Regions from separate parts of the Leuconostoc sp. UCMA20149 genome, predicted to be linked through region 2. Evidence: riboswitches for the same ligand, from Rfam matches in the RefSeq annotation. Region 2 holds a riboswitch; each other region holds the start of a gene.

Region 1 (5,811 bases), on a different contig from region 2:
TTCATTATGAGTTTAACTTATCAACAACTATTAACGGCAGTCCCACTGATATTACGAGGCGGTAATGTCCCTAATATTGTTGGAGAAGCAGGCATTGGCAAGTCTGCTTTAGTGAGCGATGTGGCAAACCAAATGAACGCGCAATTGTTTACAACGGTGGTTTCTCTGTCAGAAAAAGGCGATTTGGCGATTCCAATACCGCCCTTGACTGAAAGCGCATTTTTAGAAACTAAGCATTATGGGCAACTTGCTGATGTTAAATTTGGCTACACACACACGCTGATTCAAATTATTCAGCATGCCGAATCGGTGCCGCGTCAACCAATCATTTGGTTTTTAGATGAATTTAATCGCGGCTCACAAGCTGTTCAGGCCGAACTGATGAATTTAGTGCTACAACGACAGATTAATGATCTAGTTTTGCCAAAAAATGTTTTCCTTATCTTGGCAGAAAATCCAGATGATAGTATGCATGGTTTTGAGACATCTGAATATGCGGTTCAAACTTCTGATGCCGCAATTAAGGATCGGACAACAAGATTAGTGATGAGCGTATCAGTGAAAGATTGGCTAGCATGGGCTGCTAAAGGCGATCAACGACCCAATATTCATGATTTGGTGCGCAGGTTTATCGCTGAAAATGCTGGTTTGTTATATCCTGATGTGCGTGAAGTTGACTTGAATCCAACGCCACGTGCTTGGCAACGTGTGTCGGATAATCTTTTTGAATTGCTTGGGCTGTCTAGTCGTCAGCAAGAAGATTTATTATTTGATATTGTGGCGGGTGATTTAGGTCAAGTAGTAGCTACACAATTTGTTCGATTTGTACGGGAACAAACGCCAAGTCTCACAGCTGAAGACGTTTTTGACTCAAAACCAGACGGCCCTAAAGTACCTTTAAACATTCGTTCTAAATTCGAAAGTTATTCAGAAATTCAAAAAATGACAGTGATGAAAACATTGTTATTGACGGCAGATATGACACACGATAATAACGCTGCACGTTTTAGTGAATTACTACAATTGGTGGCGCCAGATGGTCAATATGCACTGGTTAAGCAAATGACAAATGCTCCAATTTTAGATGATCTATACAATTCAGAAGAACACTATGCAAACGTGTTGTATCAACAAATTATGGATATTGCGACCAGATGACAACGCAGGATGAAACGGATAATTTAATATTAGGTGGTATTAAAACCTTGCTAGATGTTTCACCGCTATATGGCAACATTGTCATGAATTTAACCCGTGAAATGAACCTGTTAGCACCGCATCCATTGGCATTAAAATGGCAAAATCATCGTTGGTACTTAGTAATCAATCCAGCTCGTTTAACAGAAAATTTCAGCACATACAATCAGATTGCGGCTGCATTGGCACATGAAGCACTGCATGTTATTTGGGAACACCCAGTTCGCTATGCTACAACGCACCAAGCAAAATCAGTTGTTGATCTAGGAACTGATGTGGCGATTAATCAATATTTACCTAAGGAATTAGGTGAGTTACCAACGGCTGTGACTTTGCAAATGCTGTTTGATGTGTACGGCGAATGGTTTGCGCCTTATCAAGATTCGCAAACTTATATTGATTTAATCAGTCGTTTTGAAGATGATGTGCCCGCTCATGGGGACATCGACGGCCACGGTGATTGGGCGAGTGTTGGCGATGAGGCTGATGAGGCTAAATCGGCACTTGAACAAGTCATTCGCCAAGCCAATGAAGATGCACAAAAATCTGGGCGAGGTCACTTGACTAGTGCTGTCATGCAGCAGATTGCTGCGGTGGTGGTGCCTAAAAAAAATTGGCATCAAATCCTCAAAACAGGGGTAAGCCAAGTACCTAATCAAAAGAAACCATCACGCGCACGATTTAATCGACGCCAAGCCTACCGAATGGATTTATTTGGTGAAATTAGTACGTATGAAAATGAAATTTTGGTATTTGTCGACAATTCGGCTTCTATTAGTGATAAACTAGTGGGTAAATTCCTAGCCAATGTGATGCAAATAACACAACAATTTGATGCTAAAGTTCGCGTGTTTTCATTTGATACAGCAGTTGAAGTGATTCAAAATATCAATCATTGGCAGCGCCGTGCTGGCGGGGGGACGGCATTTCAAAGTATTTTTGACTATCTAGATAAACAAAAAACACCTCGTGAGACGACAACAGTGATTATCCTAACTGATGGTGACGGTGAAACATCACCGATTATGTCACAGTATCGTCGTGTTTATTGGATACTGCCAGAACAGCAACAACTCAGTTTGCCTAATCAAATTGGAAAGGTGTTGACCCTATGAAATTAAATCCAAGAGATCTGAGTAGTTTTATTGCCAAAGACAATCGGTTCAAAAGAGCTGAAGCATTATTAACCGATCAATGGGAATCACTGTTGCTGAGCGAGCCATGGGGCATGACGATGATGACGCGTTCAGATATTGTTTATGCAAAAGCATTAGTTGCATCAGACGCTATGACACCCACAGTTGATCTGACAACGTTTAAAGGCGTTCAACAGTTTATTCAGCGTAATGCAGTTCGGCTTTCACCAGATGTCGTCACAATGTTAAAGGAGCCATTCTTATGAAAATTAATCTTGTACTTGCACCAGAACAGTCAGTTTCAGAATTATTAGCACTTCAAACAGCGAATCCAGACAATGTGTTTTACCTCGGGAAGGTATCACAATTGGCTGGTTCGAATATTTTGATTTTGGATGCACCAGAAATTGTCCAACAATTTCAACGGCCATTAGGATTTGATAGTCGTTATACTAATGGTCAGTTAACTGGTCGTGTGATTCATCAAATTACCTTTCAGGCTAAAGATGATAATGATAAACTAATTGGTAAGTTAGTAAATGTTGCCGGTGTTGTGGCTCAAAATGATAATGGTAAAGCAGATTATATGCTGTGGACTTTTTGGCAAAATCACAGTCAATTAGCTGATTTTTTGAAAAGTACGCAGTATCAGCAAATGATTAATTTGATGAAAAATCCTTATACAACAACTTATCAACGTGTTACAAGTGATTCGCAATTGTCACTAAAACATCAAATGAGAGATGTTGATCCTGAATGGTGGGGTTGATTATCTGGTGACATTCATTTACACTTATCTTGAATTAAATAAAATATCTGGGGTGCCGATTGGCTGAGAAATACCCATTGAACCTGATGACGTTAGTACGTACGCAGGGAGATATGTTGCATAAGCTAGTGTTTTTTAAATGTTGATTACTGGCCGTGAACGCATCTTCTTGGAGTGGGTTCGCGGCCTTTTTGTGTCCTATTATGGAGAAAACATGACCTCATTACAAACCATTAGAGAACAATTTATGCCTCAAATCATGGCTGAACCTTTCGTGAAAGCTATTGGCAGTAATTCATTAACTCAGCGGCAAGCTGATTATTATACAGCACAAGATGCAAGCTACATTGAAGCATTTATGCCCATTGTGAATCAAATTGATGAATCATTACATTTAACCAGACCGACAAGCGACGATGAAGGACAAGCACATCTTAGTCTAGTGGATGCTGTTGCCCCAAAGCCTTTAGATTTGGTTGGGCAATCTTATGTGAATCACATGCGTTCTGCAGCTCAAAAAGGTGCTATGGCAGCAATTATGGCAACCTTACCTTGTGTAGAATCCTATTATTTTATAGCTAAAGCACTGGCACATCAAACAAACAATGGTTGGCAGCAATATTACGCCAGTAAACAATATCATGATTTGGTAACCTATTACTGGCAGATTGTTGACCATTCAGACGGTCAACTGGATGTCGCTATTTTTGAAAAATCATATCAATTTGAACTAAAATTTTGGCGGAATGCCTATGAAAAAGGGAGTCAATACTAATGACGATTAAAAATGTACGGACACAATCACCGCTTGTTCTGACTTATGCTAACTTTGTTACCCCACAATTCGTAGCCAATGTCGTGAATGTTATTGGTGCTTCGCCACTTATGAGTAGGGAAGTTAGTGAATTTAATGATTTATGTCAAATTGCAGATGCCGTTGTCATCAATATTGGTACGCTTAAGGCCAATGAACTGTCTGATATTGTAACGCTTTCAAAGGTCGCTACTAATTTAGATAAACCTGTTATCTTGGATCCAGTTGCTGTTGCAGTACCTTTTCGTAGTAAGGCTGTGCAGACTTTGATGCAAGAAGGGCATGTTGATATTATTCGAGGCAACGCAGCGGAAATAGCGTGGTTTGCCGATATTGATTTTGACAGTCAAGGCATTGATGCCACTGGTAGTGGGGATGTGATTGCCATCGCACAATTAGCAGCAGAAAAGACTGGTGCCATAATTGCATTAAGTGGCGCCAAAGATGTTATTAGTGATGGCCATCAAACTGCCGTCATTGAGACAGATGTGCCATTATTATCAACTAATGTGGGTACTGGCGATGCATTATCGTCTGTTATTGGTGCCTTTGTAGCTGAATCACTCACTGTGGAAAATGTCACGTATGCGATGGCAACTTTTAAGTTAGCTGGGCTCAAAGCCAGCCGTCAAATTACGACACCAGGTTTTTATAGTATGCAATTGCTAGATGAGCTTGCTGCAATTACAAGCGAGGAAGTAGCGACATTTATGACTGAAAGTGTGCAATATTTATGAGCAATGAAACACCACAAGTATTAACAATCGCTGGTGCTGATAGTAGTGGTGGTGCCGGTATTAGTGCTGATTTAAAGACATTTGCTGCACAGGGTGTCTATGGTGCTAATGTATTTGTCGCTTTAACAGCGCAAAATACATTGGGTGTTCAAGATGTTTTGATGACCCCACCTGATATGATTTGGTCACAAATGAAATCAATCGCTGATGATTTAGCGATTAAAGCAATCAAAACTGGCATGCTCGGTAACGCAGAGACAGTAGCGCTTGTTGCCAAAGGCTTGCAAAATTTTGATTTTGGTAAATATGTGTTAGATCCGGTAATGGTTGCGAAAGGTGGCGCAAAGCTGCTTAATCCTGATGCAGTGGCTGCCGTGAAAAGTTTATTGTTACCGCTGACAGAACTTGTAACGCCTAATATGCCAGAAGCTGAAATTTTAAGTGGTCAAGCGATTAATAATCGGCAAGACATGCAACGTGCAGCTAGGACGATTCAAAAATTAGGCGCCAAAAATGTTTTATTGAAAGGAGGTCATGGGCAGTCATCACGTATTGAGGATTACATCTTATTGGCTGATGGGACAGATTTCTGGTTGGCAAGTCAGCGGGTCCATACTGAGCGTACCCACGGCACCGGAGACACTATTTCGGCAGCGATTACTTCACAATTAGCGCTTGGCAAAACTTTAGATGTGGCAATTTTGAATGGGAAAAGATACGTTGACGCCACAATTCGTGATGGCATTGCTGTTGGACACGGACATGGACCACTTAACCATGGGACCAAATTGGTGACAGAAGATACAATTGAGGTACTTCATGACATTTAATCCGTTAATATTACGACGTTATTTTGTTTTAGGCACTCAAAATGTGGAAAACGAATCACAATTTTTTGATATTTTAACAATCGCTTTGAAATATGGTATTACTGCTTTTCAATATCGTGAAAAAGGTGATGGCGCATTAAAAGGCGCTGAAAAATATCGTGTGGCAGAGCGTGTACGCGATTTAACACGCCAGTATCATGTGCCTTTAATCATCGATGATGATATACCATTAGCTCACCAAATTCACGCTGATGGTGTACACTTTGGTCAAAAAGATGGTAGTATTATTGAAAATGTGCGCGCTTGCAATGGTATGTTTGTTGGTGTG
Region 2 (5,811 bases):
GAAGACTTATCTTTAACTGATGCTGGACCAATGTCAATCCGGTTTGGCTACTTGCTAAGTGCAACGTTGATTGGGATCATAATGCAGCTAATTATGCTAGTATTGATGGGACTATATTTCAATGTAACTGATAAAATGTCATTTCAAATGTCACAAGTTGTACCAACATTGGGTATAATGGTTTTAAGTGCGATATTGGCAACATTGGTTAATTCTATCTTAGTTAATCGATTAAAATCAGTTGACAGTTTTGGAAGACTTACCACTATCATTGGTACTGCGTCAGGATTTTTAGTTGGTACTTATATTCCAATTGGATCACTGCCAACTTTTGCCCAAACAATTATGAAAGTGACCCCGGGTTCTTATATTGCCTCGCTGTATCGACAAGTATTGATGAATGATACGATTAAAGATACATTTCAACAAGAGAGTGCTGTCCGATATTTTAATCGTCTCATGGGCGTTCAAATAAAATGGTCCTCACTGTTGAGTTTGACAGAAACCTATAACCTTGTGGTGGCACTGATTGTTATTACGTTCATAATTGTTTTGGTGCCAAGTTTTATTGCACAAAAACAAAGGCAAAAATTACTTAATTAAATGAACGAGGTTGAGACAAGTATGAAAGTTGTCTTTCAAATCAGTACAGAAGTTTCTGGTGAGCAGCCAACGGTAATCGTCCAGGCAAAAGAAAATAGTATAGAAACGCAACATTTGATGGCATATATTCGTCAATATCAGTCGGAGACTGTTAGTCTTGTAACGGTCAAGGTGGAAGAAGAGATAGTTGTTTTAAAAGTGGAAACGATTATTTTGCTTGATGTTGTTGAAGATGAATTATTAATTTATACAACAGAGCGACTTGTATGTACTAAAGAAAGATTGATTCATTTTTTTCAAAGAATCAAAAATAAACACTTTGTTCAAATATCCAAGCATGCTGCAATCAATGTCAATCATTTGCAAAGTCTATCGGAGAGTTTTGCAGGCAATATGACGGCACATTTAACTCAGGATAATCAATCAGTGGTTAGCCGTCGATATGTGAAAGACTTGATTGCTCGTTTGTCGGTTTGAGGAGATAGAAATGATCAAAGAAATTTTACGTCACGTGATTCATGGGTTTGGTTATGGGTCGTTCATTTACATGATTTGTATTATCTTTTTTTCTGAGCAAACACATGTTGACGCGACTAATACGCTGACTGTGTTAGTGATGAGCGGGTTAATTGGTATTTTATCAATGATTTTTGATGTTGAACGATTTTCATATTTAGTAGCACTCATACTACATTTTATAGGTACGCTAATGATAACCTTAGGTGCTGCGTCGTTGACTTTGGGGTTACACGAAGTTCTGTATGCACCCACCTTTTGGTTTAGTTTTTTGACAATCTATATTGCGGTGTGGGTCTTTATCAAAATTAATTTACGTCTTAAGGTTGAACGCGTTAACGAATCCATTGTTAAATTTCATAAACGTTCAGATCAGTAATTAGAAAAACGCCAAATATTGGCGTTTTTTTTTGTTTTTTAGGCTATTGTAATCAAATTTCTTTACGTCTAAGTGTGAAAGCCTTATACTCGTTGTATTACATTATTCATAAATGTGGTGGCTTCAAAATCAACTATACCTGCATAACATTATGATCTGAATAATGAAAGGAGAGAAGTGAGATGTCTTTAAATTCTACGGAACGTTTCAATACCAGTAATGAACTCAAGAAAAATCTTAAAATGAGTCACTTGGCAATTGAGGATGTAGCAAACGCTTTAAACACTTCTGTTGAAAAAATCAATCAGATCTTAGAACTGGATCACGTTGCGCCCGAAGATCCTTGGATTTTGAAAGAATATTTATCGGATCAATTACGCCAACAAGGACTAATGGATTATCCGTATTCAAAATTAGTAGGTGACTTCCGTAATTATTGGTTTTTGAGCACCAGAAAGATATACAAACGACAATTGTCAAAATAATATAAGTTGGGGGAGAATTTTTGTGACTAAGACAAGCGTGATGTGGTTTAGAAGAGATTTAAGATTAGCAGATAATACGGCATTATCGGCTGCAGTCGCTAATAGTGATCATCTTGCTTTAGTGTTTATTATTGACCCAGAGCAAATCGCATCTAATGGCAGTGTCAATCAAAGTGCTTTTTTTGCTAGTGTGTCTCATTTTAAATCAGTTTTAAAAGCCAAAAATATCAGTTTGCATATTTTATCAGGAAATGTCACAACTGTGTTTATAGCATTAAAAAAAGAGCTGCCGGATTGGCAAGATTTGTATTTTAATTTTGACGAACGAGGTTATGGTAGAAAACGAGATCAAGCAATTGCAACATATTGTCGTGATGAGTTGCAGGTAACGCCGCATCCTTTTTTAGATTTCACATTGCACAGCGCGTTTGATATTAAAAAGCAAGATGGTACTGGGTATAAAGTATTCACACCTTACTTTAAGCAATGGATACAACGACCTAAAAAATCAGCAAATTATGATCTAAAGCATTCGGAAGTTGTCAAGAAACAACGGGAACTGTCGTGTAATGAGGCAACAGCTGAGCTTAAAAAGCTAATCCGTCCATGTGACAGTTATGCTTACGAAAACCAAATTGGAGAGTCGGTTGCCAAACAAGTTTTGATCAACTTTGTGTCACATAAACTCGCTGACTATGACAAAAATCGTGATATACCAAGCCTCGATGCTACCAGCCATTTATCGCGATATTTAAGGACCGGTGAAATTTCAATTCGGACAGTTTTTGATGCTGTCAGTCAGGAACCAGAAAGTGACGGTCGTACGACCTTCATCAAAGAGCTTTGTTGGCGTGATTATTACAATATGATTTATGCCATGTATCCAGATCAGCAAGAAAAAGCGATTAAGACTTCATTTCAAAATGTTGTTTGGCAAAATAATGAGAATCATTTTAAAGCATGGCAGTCAGGGCGCACCGGTTTTCCAATTGTCGATGCAGCCATGCGTCAGCTAAATGAAACGGGTTGGATGCACAACCGATTGAGAATGGTTGTTGCTTCTTTTTTAACCAAAGATCTATTAATTGATTGGCGATGGGGTGAAAAGTATTTTCAACAAAAATTAGTTGATTATGATCCTGCTAGTAACATTGGTGGTTGGCAGTGGGCTGCTTCGACAGGTACAGATAGTGTGCCATATTTTAGAGTATTTAATCCGGCAATACAGTCAGAAAAATTTGATCCTGATGGCACGTTTATCACGCAATATGTTCCGGAATTGAAATCTATCAAAAGCAAAAAAATACATCAGCCTAATCAGTTAACTGATGCGGAACAAAAAGCTTATGGTGTGAAATTAAATGATGATTACCCTCAGCCAATTGTGGATCATAAAGCTGCGCGATTAAGAGCGATTGCGGTGTATGAACAAAGTAAAGATTATTTTTAAAAGGGTTTTGTGAAAAGAATCCAATAACTTGGCTTAGTGGGCACAGTTTCGCCTTTATCAGATGAATCGATTGCATAGTTCTTAAAATTTATTACTTCATTAATCAATACGTGTGCTATAATTTTTATGTAAGATATCTGGGGTGCCTTGAGCTGAGATCATACCCATTGAACCTGAAGCAGTTAAGACTGACGCAGGAAGATATTATAGTAGCCACATCAATATCATGATGTTGTATTTAGCGATGCTTTTTGGCGACCCCAGCTCAATTTTAGTGAGCTGGGGTTTTTAGATATTTTATAAAAAAGAATGGAGAATATCATGAAATTTAGTCAATTAGCACACGAAAAGTCAGCTTCACTTTGGCTGTCAAGCAAGAATCACCCCTTTATTAAGGGAATTGAAGACGGGACGTTACCTTTGTCTGCCTTTAAGGCATATTTGATACAGGATAATTACTACGTCAAAAATTATTTAGCAATTTATGATAAGATTTTGGCGACAAGTCAAGACGCACAAGTTATTAGTGCTTTAAAATCAGGCATTCAGGCAATTACAGCTTATGATGTTGACCAGCAAAATGGGATATATCAAGGTCTTAATATGACTAATGACGAGATTCAACAGGCTGAAATTTTACCAACAACTTATCACTATACTTGCCACATGCACCATGCCTTTGATAGTTATGGGGAAGTTCATGCATTAGCAGCATTGTTACCATGTCCATGGTTATATTTAGAAATTTTCCAAGAAATGTTAGCAAGAAAAGATTACTTAAAAGGCACGCAACAAATTTATATTGACTTTGTTAATTCCTACGCTGATGAGACATTTCAAGGGTACGTTCATAAGATGATTCAATTATTAGATGACTTAGTGACTAAACATCAAGATGAACTTGATATGGATTTGTTGTTGCAACAATTTATGTATAGTAGTGCAGAAGAATTACGTTTCTGGCAAATGACATTATTGCCAGAAAAGTGGGACAGTTACAGTACTGCGCAATCCAAATAAAGCGAAATTTGACCCAGATTTTATGTGACCACTAAGTATTATTATTTTTATAATTAAAACGTCGTAGTGCTATAATGAAAAGTGATTTGTTGCACAAAATTTTGATTAAGGGGTTACATCATGAATAAGAATTATATTGCGCGAATGCGAGAGAAAGTTGGCCATGAGGGCATGATTTTTGTTTCTGCTTTTGGTGTTTTATGGAATGACGCTCACGATGCTATTTTGTTGGAAAAACGTTGGGATTCAGATGCTGGCTGGGGATTTCCTGGCGGATATCTTGAATATGGCGATTCTCCAATGCGAGCGGTTGTACGGGAATTTAAAGAAGAAACGAATATTGACGTTAGCGTAACCAGAGTCTTGGGTATCGCCACAAATGTGACGGACAAAAATTCTTGGGGTGATGCACAAGAAACGATTGGCATGGGTTTTGAAGTTAAACAAGTTGGTGGATTTTTGCAAAAAGATGGGACGGAAACGTTAGACTTACAATTTGTACCCATTCATCCGGAACCGACAATGTTTGTGCCTCAAGCGCAAAAAACTTTGCATCGGATTATCACTGAAAATGAAGTTAGCGATCGACCATGGCTACGCGAAAATGGTGATTAATCTGTTTATTTGATGTGCAATATTAAAAGGAGTAGCAATGAAATTTCGTTCTGTTTTGATTTTTCCAAACTTTAATTCAGTTGATCAAGCAACCATTCAGTCGATTCGACAAAACAATGATAGCCTATATACACATATTCGACCTCATGTATCGCTTGTGTTTCCTTTCAAAAGTAATGCGTCGGATACGATTATTTGTGATGCGGTGCAATCTGTTGTGAAACAGATCGAGTCGTTCACTTTAACACTTAACCATGTGGAGGGTGACACAGATAATGGCTACGTCTGGTTATCCGTTGCGCAAGGTGCAGACATAATCAAAATGATACACGACAAGCTTTATGAACTGGATAATTTTAAGCCTTTTTATCGTCGTGATATACCGTATCAACCGCACGTTACAATAGGACAATCCTTACATCCCAATGAAGCGCGTCAACTAGTTAAGACACTAAATGAATCACAATGGCATATAACCGCTAAAATCGAATGTGTTGCTATTGAAAACATTCTTGCTAATGATGACTCTGAAATTTTGGCTTCATTTGAATTGGTGTGAATCATAGCTTGATTAATTAAATAAGATTATTTAATAATGACCAAATGACATGTCAGACAGAAGATCTGCGCAATGTCATTGGTCTTTTTTGTATGTCAACATGTGTCATATTTTCAATTTAAAGACGGCAATACAAAAATATTACTCTATCGATACTGATTTAAGCATGAATCAAAAAATAACA
Region 3 (5,811 bases), on a different contig from region 2:
CACCTAGAACTGCCACCGTTGAAATGACACGATTAAGATCATTGGCTATGACACGAACAGCTTCAACGTGAAAAATATCACGCATTTGTTTCGCAAAATTAGCCACTGTCAATGGTTTATTTAACTTACCAATTCGTCCTAATCCTGTTTTGCCATCTGCATTAGGGATTAAAGGCACTGTGTCCTCAATATTTAGCGCAGCTGATAACCAATCATTCATTCCACCAAAAGCACTGTCCAAATTGGTATGTGATGCATAAACGACAATTTGATTCGCGATAAGATCTGCATACATTTGATTTTGTGGAACAGATAGGTCTAAGTTTTTGGCTGGAAAAAACATTGCCTCATGATGTGCCCAAATAAAGTCTACCCTAGCAGCAATGGCTTCTTTGACAACTTCTGGACGCACGTCTAACGTAGTCATAACGCGATTAATTTGTTGATTAGGGTTGCCAATTTGTAAACCGGTGGGATCCCCTGCTTCTGCCAATGATAGTGGCGCAAACTGTTCAATTTGATCAATTAATTCTTGTGCAATCACGATATCAGCTCCTTGATGCGATCATAAGTCGTTTGCCATTTCTTATAAGCTACTGTATTTTGGTTTCCTGAATTTTTCAAATGTTCCAAAATAAGTTGGATGCGGTCACATTCTTTTTGCCACTTGGCGACAAAAATTGGTGATTTTGCTTGCAACAGATACGGACCAAAATCAATCTCATGATCAGATAATTTTGATTCACCAGGTGTTGCAACAATCACTTCATAAAAATGCGAACCTTCCTGAACAATATCTTCCGCTATAATCAAATAGTGGTTGTTGTTTAACCATGATCTGACAACATTCTCATCAGTATTTGGTTGTAAAATCAAAGTATTAAATTGATGATTTTTTGAGTGCCCGGCTGACAAAATGTCTTGAATTAAAATGCCGCCCATGCCAGCAATTACAACCGTGTTAACCTTATCAGCGGTATCAATAGCGGCTAGACCATTCGCTAATCGCGCCTCAAGTTTGCCATTCAGATGTCGTCTGTTAATTTCATGTTGGACATTTTCAAATGGTCCCTGAGCAACCTCACCGGCTATGGCATGCCGGACATGATTGGTCAAGAGTAAGTGTGCAGGTAAATAGGCATGATCTGAACCGATATCAGCAATTATTGCGTCTTGTGGCACGTGCTTAACCACAGCTTCAAGGCGTGGCGAAAGATGAATACTATCCATAATGTTTCCTAAAAAAATTTTTTTACTCCTACAAGTATAGCAAAAAAGCCAGCTATGCGCTGACTTTCCTTATCCAAATTTTATCAGTAGCACACCGATTGCCATCACCACGATACCAAATATTTGAGCCCGCGTCACTTGTCTTTGTGGTGAACGCCACCATCCAAATTGTGTGACAGCCATTGATCCAACGATTGAACCAAATAATCCCAAAGTCACCGTTACTCCTGCTCCCAGTTGTGGCACTAAATAGGCGGCTGCGAAAACAAACGCAGCGCCCAATACGCCACCAATGAACAACCAAAATGGCTGTTCATTAGCGTGGAATGTTTTGGGTAAAAGAGACTTGTCACGAACCATGACAACCAAAAAAATCAAGATGGTGCCTGTCAAAAAAGAAAACACCGAGGCACCAACTGAGGAATGCATTAATTGTCCTAAGTGACCATTGATGGCTTGTTGAATAGCTGAAATAGCACCTGCCACTATCCCCCACAAACGCCATAAATTCAACGTAACGGCGTTTTCATGATCTGTGTCACTTTTTTCTTCAACCTTAGCGAATCCTCGGCTCGCCAACACAACAGCAATATAAATACCTAAGAATAAAATCAAAATTCCCATCGACTTCAACCAGGTTAAAGGATGTTGTTGTGCCCCAAAAAGCCCAAATATATCAATCACTTCTCCCATCAAAACTTGGCCTAAAATGGGCAGAATAATCGTTTGGATTGCCCCTAATTTAGGAAACATTAAAATGTTAGACGTTAAAAAGAAGACACCCAAAATCCCGCCCAACCAAATCCACCACGGATTATGCGATAAAACAGTGCCAATAGGAACAATATGTTGACTAGTTCCAAAAAAGACGGCGATGAGAAATATTGTCCCGACTGTAAATGAAATCAAACTAGACCTAAACGGTGAACGCACCGCTGCACCTAATTTTGCATTAATAGCACTTTGATTAGCTAATAAGAATCCAGCAGCCAATCCAATAAAATAAAGCATCTCAATACAACTCCTAAACTTATCTTCTTAATTGCAACTCATGAATAATAAGTATACCCATAAGAACCATTTTTGCAAGCCAAACGACTTTCACCGCTTGCAGGCAAAAATGGATTGTGGTACACTCTGTTTGTGAGTTAATCACAAACAATTGAAAACAATTGAAAACACCAAAATCTGGGGTGCCAAACGGCTGAGATAATACCCATATAACCTGATCTAGATTATACTAGCGTAGGGAGATTTACTTTAATATTGATTGTATACAGACGAACTACCTATTCAGTCTGTTGTAGTATTTTTAATTGATATGATATCAAAGCCAATCTTCCCACGAAGATTGGCTTTTTGTATGTCTAACCTCATGGCGGTGTTTTCACAACAAATTCGGAGGTGTGCAACATGCATACAAAATGGTCACTTCGTGACGTCATCTTTATCGCACTCATCGCGGTGTTTTTCGGCTTTATTTTCTGGGCTTGGGCATTTGCTTATAATGTTATTGCAGCAATATTAACACCTATGGGTTTAAGTCCATACGCTAACGATGCAACAATTGGTCCATGGCTAATGGCTGGTCCAATGGCGGGATACATTATTCGCCGTGCCGGAGCTTCGATTATTGGCGAAACACTTGCAGGTACTATTGAAATGGTTTTTGGCTCACAATGGGGTGTCATGAATATCGTTGCTGGTGCCATTCAGGGCCTCGGAACTGAAATTGGATTTGCTATTTTTGGATATCGACGTTGGGATAAAACTAGCTTAACAGCTTCTGTCATTACCGTCACAATTGTCACCTTTGGTTGGGACTTGCTTCGCAATGGCTATGCCCAATATTCATTAGGTCTGTTAGTTGGTCTATTTATCACACGCCTGATTTCATCGGCAATTTTTGCTGGTGTCATTGTTTACTTCACACAGAAGCTAATTGCTAAATCAGGTATTTTGACAACGCATCAATCAGAGGTGATCTCATGATTTCAAGTATTGCAGTACAAGTTTTGCCAATGACTGCCAACGAAAATGATGTGATTAAAATTGTTGATCATGTCATTGCTTATATTGATGCTAGCGGTGTTAATTACCAAGTTGGTGCGTTTGAATCGACATTAGAAGGTGATTACGATCAATTGATGGCAATCTTAGCACAATTACCAAAAGTTGCGGCCGAAATCACAGACATACCTGTAATGGTTTATAGCAAAATCAATATGGCGACGACTAGCGATGTACTTACAATAGCAAAAAAAACAGATAAATACAGATAAAGCGGTTTTTTCCGCGTACATAGGATACCACAAACCATGATTGTTACTCTAGAACACCTTAATTTAAGCTATGGCAAAACAAAAATTTTTGACGACTTGACATTGACCATTCAAGAAAATAGCTTCAACCTTTTGATTGGACCATCGGGTATTGGTAAATCTACTTTGTTAAAAATTATTGCTGGCCTGTTTCCTCAACTTAAAGGCACTGTTTTGGTTGACAATATCGCCATCAGCCAGCTACCAGCTAATCAGAGAGCCCAGTATGTTGGTTTCTTATTTCAAGATCCCGACACACAGTTTGCGATGCCTACCCCTTTTGAGGAATTGACGTTTACACTAGAAAACTTGCAAATTGCGTCTGATGAAATAGCTGAACGTGCAACAGCGGCGCTTAAATTTGTCGGCATCGAACAACTAGCCAATCAACAAATGACCACACTATCAGGTGGTGAAAAACAAAAAGTTGCTTTGGCAATTATCGTTGCGATGAAAAGTAAATTGTTACTACTAGATGAACCTTTCGCTAATGTTGATATGACAGCACGGCAGGAAATTTTAAAAAAAGTAAAAACATTGCAGGCCGATGGCGTTACAATTCTTGTTGCGGATCACGATTTTTCAGGCTATCCAGAGATTGTCAACAATGTGTGGGAAATTCATAATCATAAAATATCAGCACTTGATCATACTCAATTTATTCAACGACTTCCAAAGCCACAACATCATACTTTTAAAATAATCAGTGAAGGGGTTTTTGAACTAAATCATTTCAAGTTATTGAACGAAAAAAAGACTTTGATAACGGTGCCAGAACTTCTAATTGGTGCACCAGGAATTACCCTCCTGACTGGCGCAAATGGTAGCGGCAAATCAACTTTATTTAATGCGTTAACTAAATTGAAATCTTTTGATGGGCAGATAACTTATCAATCAAAAAATATTCAAAAATTAAAAGTTGCACGATATGTTCAAGAAGTGGCACTATTGTTTCAAAGCCCAGAGCGCCAGTTTCTTCGAATGACTGTCGATGAGGAATTAACATTGAGTTATCAACATAGTCAACAACGCGCATTTTGGTCACCCCAAAAAATTGATCATTATCTCACGCGTCTCAACCTCCTCCATCTGCGGCAACACGTTGTCTATCAACTGTCTGGCGGTCAAAAGAAAAAGCTGCAACTGTTACTGATGTTAATTGTTAGCACGCCCGTTTTGTTGCTTGACGAACCAATTGCTGGGCTAGATGTCGCCTCCGTACGTGTGGTCGCTGAAATATTACAAGAACTTTCAACTCAAGGTAAACAGCGTTTTATTATTATTAGTCACCAATTAGATGCCCTATTACCAGTTGTTAATTATCATCTACACCTTGATCATCAAACATTATACTATCAGGAGCAATTTTAATGAATTCCGGTGTTAAATTCGGCTTTATTTTAATCGTCAGTATTGAACTGACCTTTATATTGAATGCGCGTATTAATTTTATAGTAGCCATCATTGCGGCAGTTTATTTAATGTTATCAAGATTAACATGGCAACGCTATTTATTGCTCGTGCTAATGCCTATTTTGCCCGTTTTGGGGGCGTGGACATCATTTAGTACATATGGCACTCACAACATGGCAATTGTTATGGCGACCCGTATTGTAGCTTACATTTATCTTGGTGCCGCCTTTTCATTTACAACTAATATGGTGGATTTATTAAATACCCTAGAGCAAAAATGGCATTTACCAACAACCTTTGTCTACGGGTTACGAGGTGCACTGACATTCGTCCCCCGCGTCAAACAAGAAATCAAAACAATCCACATTGCTGCTCTCATGAGAGGTGAACACTTATCATTTTATTCACCACAATTATTTTTCAAAGCGATTTTGATTTCTCTGCAATGGTCAACTCGACTATCAACAGCAATGGTTTCACATGGTTTTACAGAAAACGCACCACGCACTCATTTTCAGTCAGTGGTCATCCAAAAAAGAGACTGGCTAATAGCCGTCAGTCTCTTGGTGATTTTGCAATTGATGATTGCATATCTTTAATTGGTGCAAACGTTTTGCGATGAATTGGCGTGATTCCTTTCCTTTCAATGGCTTGGAGATGTTCTTTTGTCCCGTAACCGGCATTTCTTTCGAAACCATACCCAGGATATTTTAGACCATAGTCAGTCATTAAACGGTCCCTAGTGACTTTTGCCACGATACTAGCAGCGCCAATACTATTACTCCGTGCATCACCTTTAATGAGAAATTCTTGCGGGATATCAAGGTCCAACCGCATAGCATCAATC
Region 4 (5,811 bases), on a different contig from region 2:
AAAAAGTTGCAGGCTAAAGTCAACAAGATTCAAAGTTATGTGAACAAAAAATTGAATATGTCAGATAATTTGAATCAAAAGAATTTACTACGTTTTTATACGCCAAAAGATTTTAAGGCAGTTGATCCGTCTAAATATGATTATAGTAAAGATAGTACGGTCAAACGATTGAAAAAAATTAACCAAGAATTAGGGACAAAATCTACAAGCTTACTGTCTAAAAATGGCAATCAATCAACGTTAAGTGATTACATTACTGACGCACCAGAGTCGCGCGATAAAGCGACAGATACCACGAGATTGTTACCACGAAACGCAGATGATTGGAGTGGAAATTAATGATGTTTGGAGTAAAAATATGACCAAAATTCTCATTGCCCTTGAAAACATTGGTCTTGGGGGCATGAAGCGTGCCACAACCGTCGTGGGTAACGCCTTAGCACAACAACACAACGTTGTGTATTACAGCTTTTCTGATTTACCACCCTTTTATGCCCTATCAGCGGAGCTACGCATAGCAAAGAGGCCGTTAACTTTAGCCAACGATGCAGAGCCTTATATTAAATATGCTGAACAAATTCAAGATTTTATTAATCTTGCACGGGAATTCGATGTAGTTATTTTAGCAGGTGGGTTGTTGTCTAGTTTTGCTGCCGTTATGAAACCACAATTACCTGATACACAGTTAATTGGTTGGATGCATAATAATGTGACGACCTACAAAAGCCAGTACTATGCTGATATGCAGACTGAATTTGAAGCAGGTTTGCGGGCACTTGATACTGTTGTTGTGTTAACAGACTACGATTTGGCCGGCTTTAAATCCTACAATAAGCACGCCGTCAAAATATGGAATCCGTTGACTATCACACCAAATGGTCGTGCTGATTTGTCGCAGCATATCATTGCCTTTACAGCTCGAATTGCGATTCAGCATAAAGGCATCGATTTTGCTGTGAAATTGGCTTCAAAATTACCAAACGATTGGCGCCTGGCAATTGCAGGTAATGGGCTACCAGAAGACATGGCAACTTTTCAAACCTTGATTGAAAAATATGCGGCGCACGATAAAATTATTTATCGTGGTGGGCTAAAAGATGAGGCATTACGACAACATTACCGTGATGCTAGTATTTTCATACAGACGTCTCGTTGGGAAGGATTGCCATTGGTTTTGGCTGAAGCGATGAGCTTTGGGTTACCAATTGTCGCAATGAAAAATACCGGTTCTGCGGAGGTACTAGACGGCGGTAAATACGGTATTTTAGTCGAGAATGGCGATGTTGATGGTTTGTTAGCAGCTATTCAACCACTATTAAGTACTCAAAAAGAGCGACGATACTACGCTGATATTTCATTACAACGAGTAGAAGATTTTGAAATGGGCCCAATTTTAGAACAGTGGCAGGCTTTGTTTTAACAAAGGAATGTGCTATATTTAAATAGATATTAGGGGTGTTTAGCAACTTAGTTGACAAAAAACACTATTTCTAGAGGCACAGACATGAATTTTGACAAAGAAAATTTTAAAAAGCCGTCTCTTGATCATTTACAATTCCGTATTGGCGAGTTAGCACGTATGACAAATATTTCGACACGGCAACTTCGTTATTGGGAAAAGCAAGGATATGTTCAAGCGATCGATCGAGAAGATGAACAAGAATCTCGGTTATATGGCTTTCGAGCGTTTATTAAGGTTGCAATAATCAAACAAAACTTAGATGATGGTGACAGTCTTCATGACGCTGTTGATAAGGCTAATGAACAACTTGAAAGTGCCATGATTATTCATCATATTATGAAAAAAGCCTTTCAAGGCATTGAAGAATATGAGGGTCGTGTTGTTGTGAATTTGGGTTATTTTGATGACGCTGAGACACAATTGTTGTACGTCTATCTGGAATCTGGCAAAGTAAAGTATCGGGTTGTTGATAAACGCGAGTTTCCAATCACGAGAAAAAGCCAGTTATTATAACAGCTTCCCTTCAGAATTGTTATAATGGCTGGCTTTTTATTTGAACATTTTTGGTTGAACGCGAAGCAAAATAATCAGTACAACGATCGTCAACAGGATTTGTGGGATAACATAAGCTGCGTTGTATATTAGTGAGTAAAGCCACGGATTTTGCCCTTTGGGGGCAAAGGCACCGTAAAAGAAACCACCAGCCAAAAAGGAACCAAAAAAGCGACCAATACCACCTAATAGGGCACCAATTGATATGAGTATCATTGCTTGCCTTGTTGCATCTCGACGGAGTGCATATTTTAATTGGTTTTCGAACAATCCGCCGAGACCAACTAGCGTATAGGCAAAGAAATAGTCAAAAAATACTTGTAATGGATTTAAATAGTACGGATTTAAAATAAAAGTCACTATACCAACAATTAATCCAGTAATCATACCGGCTTTTACACCGTGACGGTACGCAACAAATAATATTGGGACCAGTGACAAGGTTACAGCGCCACCTTGTGGCATTTTAAATAGGGTCAAACAATCAAAAACAACAGCCAAGGCGGCAAATATAGCCACTTCAGCGATGACGCGGGAACGAGAATTTTGCATAGACTTCATATCTCCAAAAAATAAAAGCGCAACCGTCAAGAGAATTTACAGGTTGCGCCATTAATGAGCTAAACAATGTGATATCTCCCTTCGCATGCATTATCATGAGCAGGTTCAGTGGGTATATCTCAGCCATAGGGCACCCCAGATAATCTAAGTATAACTAAAATGACAATAAAGTCAAATTAGGGGCTAATCAACTAAAGGTGTGGGCACTTATCATATGACAACATGGCAATATCAATTTATTATATCACCGCATAACGCAGGGCAATCAGTCAAAGCCTTATGGACCAAATGGCTCATTCCAAAGCGTATTCGTGGTGCTCTCAGAATTAAGCGTCATTTCACTGTGAATGGCAGAACGGTCCCGACTAGTTACTATTTGGCCACTAACGATGTCTTAGTAATGATGTTTGATCAGGACGACTTTAGAACGAGTAGTTCTAATTATCGACCAAAGTATAATCAGCAGGTAACAACTTTATTTGAGAATGATTATCTTGTGGTGATTGATAAACCAGCGGGGATGAAAATGCATCCGCATTCACCCACAGAAGATGATACTTTGCTGAATTACGTTGCCGGTGATTTTCAAAGGCGTCATGTAGAAGCGTCGCCTTATATGGTACATCGAATTGATCGGGCTACATCCGGCGCCGTTATTATTGCAAAAACGCCTTTAGTAGTGCCAATACTTGACCAGCTATTATCAGCTAAGGTAATTACGCGGACTTATTTGGCATGGGTGAGTGGTGTGATGCCGACAAAACAGGGAATAATTAAAACACCAATTGGCATTGATGCAAAAGACGACAGGAAACGTGCTGTCAATGGCGCCGAAGCACAATTTGCTGTAACGCATTGGACTAATGTACATACAGTTTATCAAAACTCACTATTACGAATTCGTTTGGATACTGGCCGAATGCACCAAATTAGAGTTCATTTGGCTAGTATAGGCCATCCAATAATTGGGGATGACCTATATGGTGGGCGTCATATGACAAGATTGATGCTGCATTCAGCTACCATTGAACTACCTTTACCCTTTGATGGTGGCGTTAAAACGATTACAGGTCCATTGCCTCATGACTTTCCACGGCAATTGCGACAATAAAAAAGAAGCTCGTGATGAGCTTCTTTTTAGTAAAAACATTATGCTTCTTTTGTAATACCCTTATTGAAGAAGTTAGCGGCAAATGCTGCCAAAGCACCACCGAGTAGATCAGCCACTAAGTAAACCCAAACGTGACCAAGTGCTTTACCTTGAACAAAGATTGCTGGACCCAATGCGCGGGCAGGGTTGAAAGCACCACCTGTAATAGGTAATGCGACAATGATTAGAACAGCTAACCACAAACCGATAATCAATGGGGCAGGCACATTAGCCAATTTAGTGACAATTGAAATGACCAAAACAAACAAGAAAGTCAAAATCAATTCAAAGGCGAAAGCGTACCAGCCTTGTCCATCAGCAAAGTTTGTTTGACCAAGACCAGCCAAAGTAACGAATTGTTTGACTGTCATTGATTGACCTGATAAAGCAGTTGTAACGGATGTTGACTTAAGATAAGCTGTAACGCCAAGATAGACAGCACCAGAAGCGACAATAGCACCAATCAGTTGTGCTAATACATAGCCGACAAATTCGACCCATGATAAACGCTTTTGAATCGCCATTGACAGTGATACAGCTGGGTTAAAGTGCCCACCAGAAATGTGACCAAAAGCATAAATGGCAACGGCCAATGCCAAACCAAATGACAAACCAATTGTGATAGGTGATTGTGTCGTAATAGCTGAATAAACAACACTACCAGTTCCAAAGAACACTAACATAAATGTTCCTAGAAATTCTGCGATATACTTACGCATGAAAAATTCTCCTTGTGTGTAATATTACCAATAAATTCCATTATACACGTTTATTTCTAGAAACAAAAAAAGATTGACAATGTTAGTCAATCTTTATAAAATTTAGGCTTTTACGGCTTTTTCATCACTGGTTTTGTTGAAGTAGTTAGCGGCAAATGCTGCCAAAGCACCAGCGATTAGCTGTGCTGGAATATAGACTAGCAGATGTTTAAGTGCTTTACCACCGACAAAAATTGCTGGTGACAATGAACGGGCCGGGTTGAATGATCCGCCAGTAATTGGTAAGGCTACAATAATCAAAACGGCTAAGAAAAGACCAATAACCAATGGGGCTGGAACATTAGTCAACTTTGTAACAATTGAGATTACAAGTACGAACAAGAATGTCAAGACGAACTCAAACGCAAAAGCGTTAAGACGTTCACCAGTGGCATAGTTTGCTTGACCCAAACCAACATAAGAAACGAATTGGCTGACGGTCATTGTTTGTCCAGATAATGCTGTGGAAACAGTTGAAGACTTCAAGTAAGCGGCAACACCGCCATAAACAGCTGCTGAAGCAACAATGGCACCGAGGAATTGAGCTACGATGTAACCACCAAAATCAACCCATGAGAGTCTTTTTTGGATAGCCATTGACAACGAAACAGCTGGATTAAAGTGGCCGCCAGAAATTGGACCAAATGTGTAAATGGCAATTGCTAAAGCAAGGCCAAAAGCTAGTGCAACTGTCAATGGTGATTGTGTGGAAGCTGCAGAATAGACGATACTACCTGTTCCAATCCCAACCAACATGAATGTGCCTAGAAATTCTGCGATATACTTACGCATGTAAGATTCTCCTTATGGGTATAAAATTATCAACACTTACTATTCTACACGTTTATATTAAGTGGTTATTAAAGAAATAGTAATTTTTAATATTTGATTAAATAGTTAATATTTTACCCTTTAAGTGTCAGCGCATTTAAGGCAACGACAATGGTTGAAAAAGACATAACAATAGCACCAATCATGGGGTTGAGCATGAGACCAATGAAAGATAAAGCACCGGCGGCTAACGGAATGGTAATAATATTGTATCCTGCACCCCACCACAAGTTTTGGACTTGCTTTGTATTGCCATGTTTTGCCAAACGAATGAATTCGATGATTTTTGGCAGATGATTAGTAATGAGAACAGTATCAGCGGAGGCTTGGGCAACTTGGGTACCAGCGCCAATGGCGACACTTAAATCAGCGTGCGCTAGTGCTGGTGCATCATTAATACCATCTCCAATCATCATGACAGCGCCACGCTTTTGGTATTCAGCAACTAGGGCAATCTTTTCTTGAGGAGACACACCAGCATGAATGGCTTCAATACC

What was found. Region 2 has a riboswitch for thiamine pyrophosphate ahead of FF105_RS10925 (hypothetical protein). Riboswitches for the same ligand answer to the same signal wherever they lie in the genome.
Region 1: linked by a shared signal. The riboswitch ahead of FF105_RS02815 (transcriptional activator) and the one ahead of FF105_RS10925 (hypothetical protein) in region 2 are both predicted to bind thiamine pyrophosphate.
Region 3: linked by a shared signal. The riboswitch ahead of FF105_RS04350 (ECF transporter S component) and the one ahead of FF105_RS10925 (hypothetical protein) in region 2 are both predicted to bind thiamine pyrophosphate.
Region 4: linked by a shared signal. The riboswitch ahead of thiT (energy-coupled thiamine transporter ThiT) and the one ahead of FF105_RS10925 (hypothetical protein) in region 2 are both predicted to bind thiamine pyrophosphate.

The regions. Positions count from the first base shown of each region.
Region 1 covers NZ_VJYC01000002.1:164,702-170,512, reverse strand. Annotated here, with positions in the region: gene FF105_RS02835 (ATP-binding protein) at 7-1,158, shown strand; gene FF105_RS02830 (vWA domain-containing protein) at 1,155-2,312, shown strand; gene FF105_RS02825 (hypothetical protein) at 2,309-2,599, shown strand; gene FF105_RS02820 (hypothetical protein) at 2,596-3,102, shown strand; TPP riboswitch at 3,141-3,229, shown strand; gene FF105_RS02815 (transcriptional activator) at 3,317-3,877, shown strand; gene thiM (hydroxyethylthiazole kinase) at 3,877-4,653, shown strand; gene thiD (bifunctional hydroxymethylpyrimidine kinase/phosphomethylpyrimidine kinase) at 4,650-5,483, shown strand; gene thiE (thiamine phosphate synthase) at 5,473-5,811, shown strand, end outside.
Region 2 covers NZ_VJYC01000024.1:263-6,073, reverse strand. Annotated here, with positions in the region: gene FF105_RS10950 (ABC transporter permease) at 1-603, shown strand, start outside; gene FF105_RS10945 (LytTR family DNA-binding domain-containing protein) at 604-1,080, shown strand; gene FF105_RS10940 (DUF3021 domain-containing protein) at 1,091-1,498, shown strand; gene FF105_RS10935 (DUF2316 family protein) at 1,681-1,983, shown strand; gene FF105_RS10930 (cryptochrome/photolyase family protein) at 2,006-3,433, shown strand; TPP riboswitch at 3,562-3,650, shown strand; gene FF105_RS10925 (hypothetical protein) at 3,755-4,453, shown strand; gene FF105_RS10920 (NUDIX domain-containing protein) at 4,574-5,068, shown strand; gene FF105_RS10915 (2'-5' RNA ligase family protein) at 5,106-5,627, shown strand.
Region 3 covers NZ_VJYC01000003.1:229,543-235,353, reverse strand. Annotated here, with positions in the region: gene FF105_RS04365 (Nif3-like dinuclear metal center hexameric protein) at 1-547, opposite strand, end outside; gene FF105_RS04360 (tRNA (adenine(22)-N(1))-methyltransferase) at 541-1,230, opposite strand; gene FF105_RS04355 (DMT family transporter) at 1,300-2,241, opposite strand; TPP riboswitch at 2,410-2,499, shown strand; gene FF105_RS04350 (ECF transporter S component) at 2,644-3,222, shown strand; gene FF105_RS04345 (thiamine-binding protein) at 3,219-3,512, shown strand; gene FF105_RS04340 (ABC transporter ATP-binding protein) at 3,549-4,922, shown strand; gene FF105_RS04335 (energy-coupling factor transporter transmembrane component T family protein) at 4,922-5,563, shown strand; gene FF105_RS04330 (ribonuclease HII) at 5,520-5,811, opposite strand, start outside.
Region 4 covers NZ_VJYC01000004.1:6,361-12,171, forward strand. Annotated here, with positions in the region: gene FF105_RS04505 (LTA synthase family protein) at 1-339, shown strand, start outside; gene FF105_RS04510 (glycosyltransferase) at 359-1,420, shown strand; gene FF105_RS04515 (MerR family transcriptional regulator) at 1,505-1,975, shown strand; gene thiT (energy-coupled thiamine transporter ThiT) at 2,012-2,566, opposite strand; TPP riboswitch at 2,635-2,723, opposite strand; gene FF105_RS04525 (RluA family pseudouridine synthase) at 2,790-3,686, shown strand; gene FF105_RS04530 (MIP/aquaporin family protein) at 3,725-4,444, opposite strand; gene FF105_RS04535 (MIP/aquaporin family protein) at 4,547-5,275, opposite strand; gene FF105_RS04540 (copper-translocating P-type ATPase) at 5,389-5,811, opposite strand, start outside.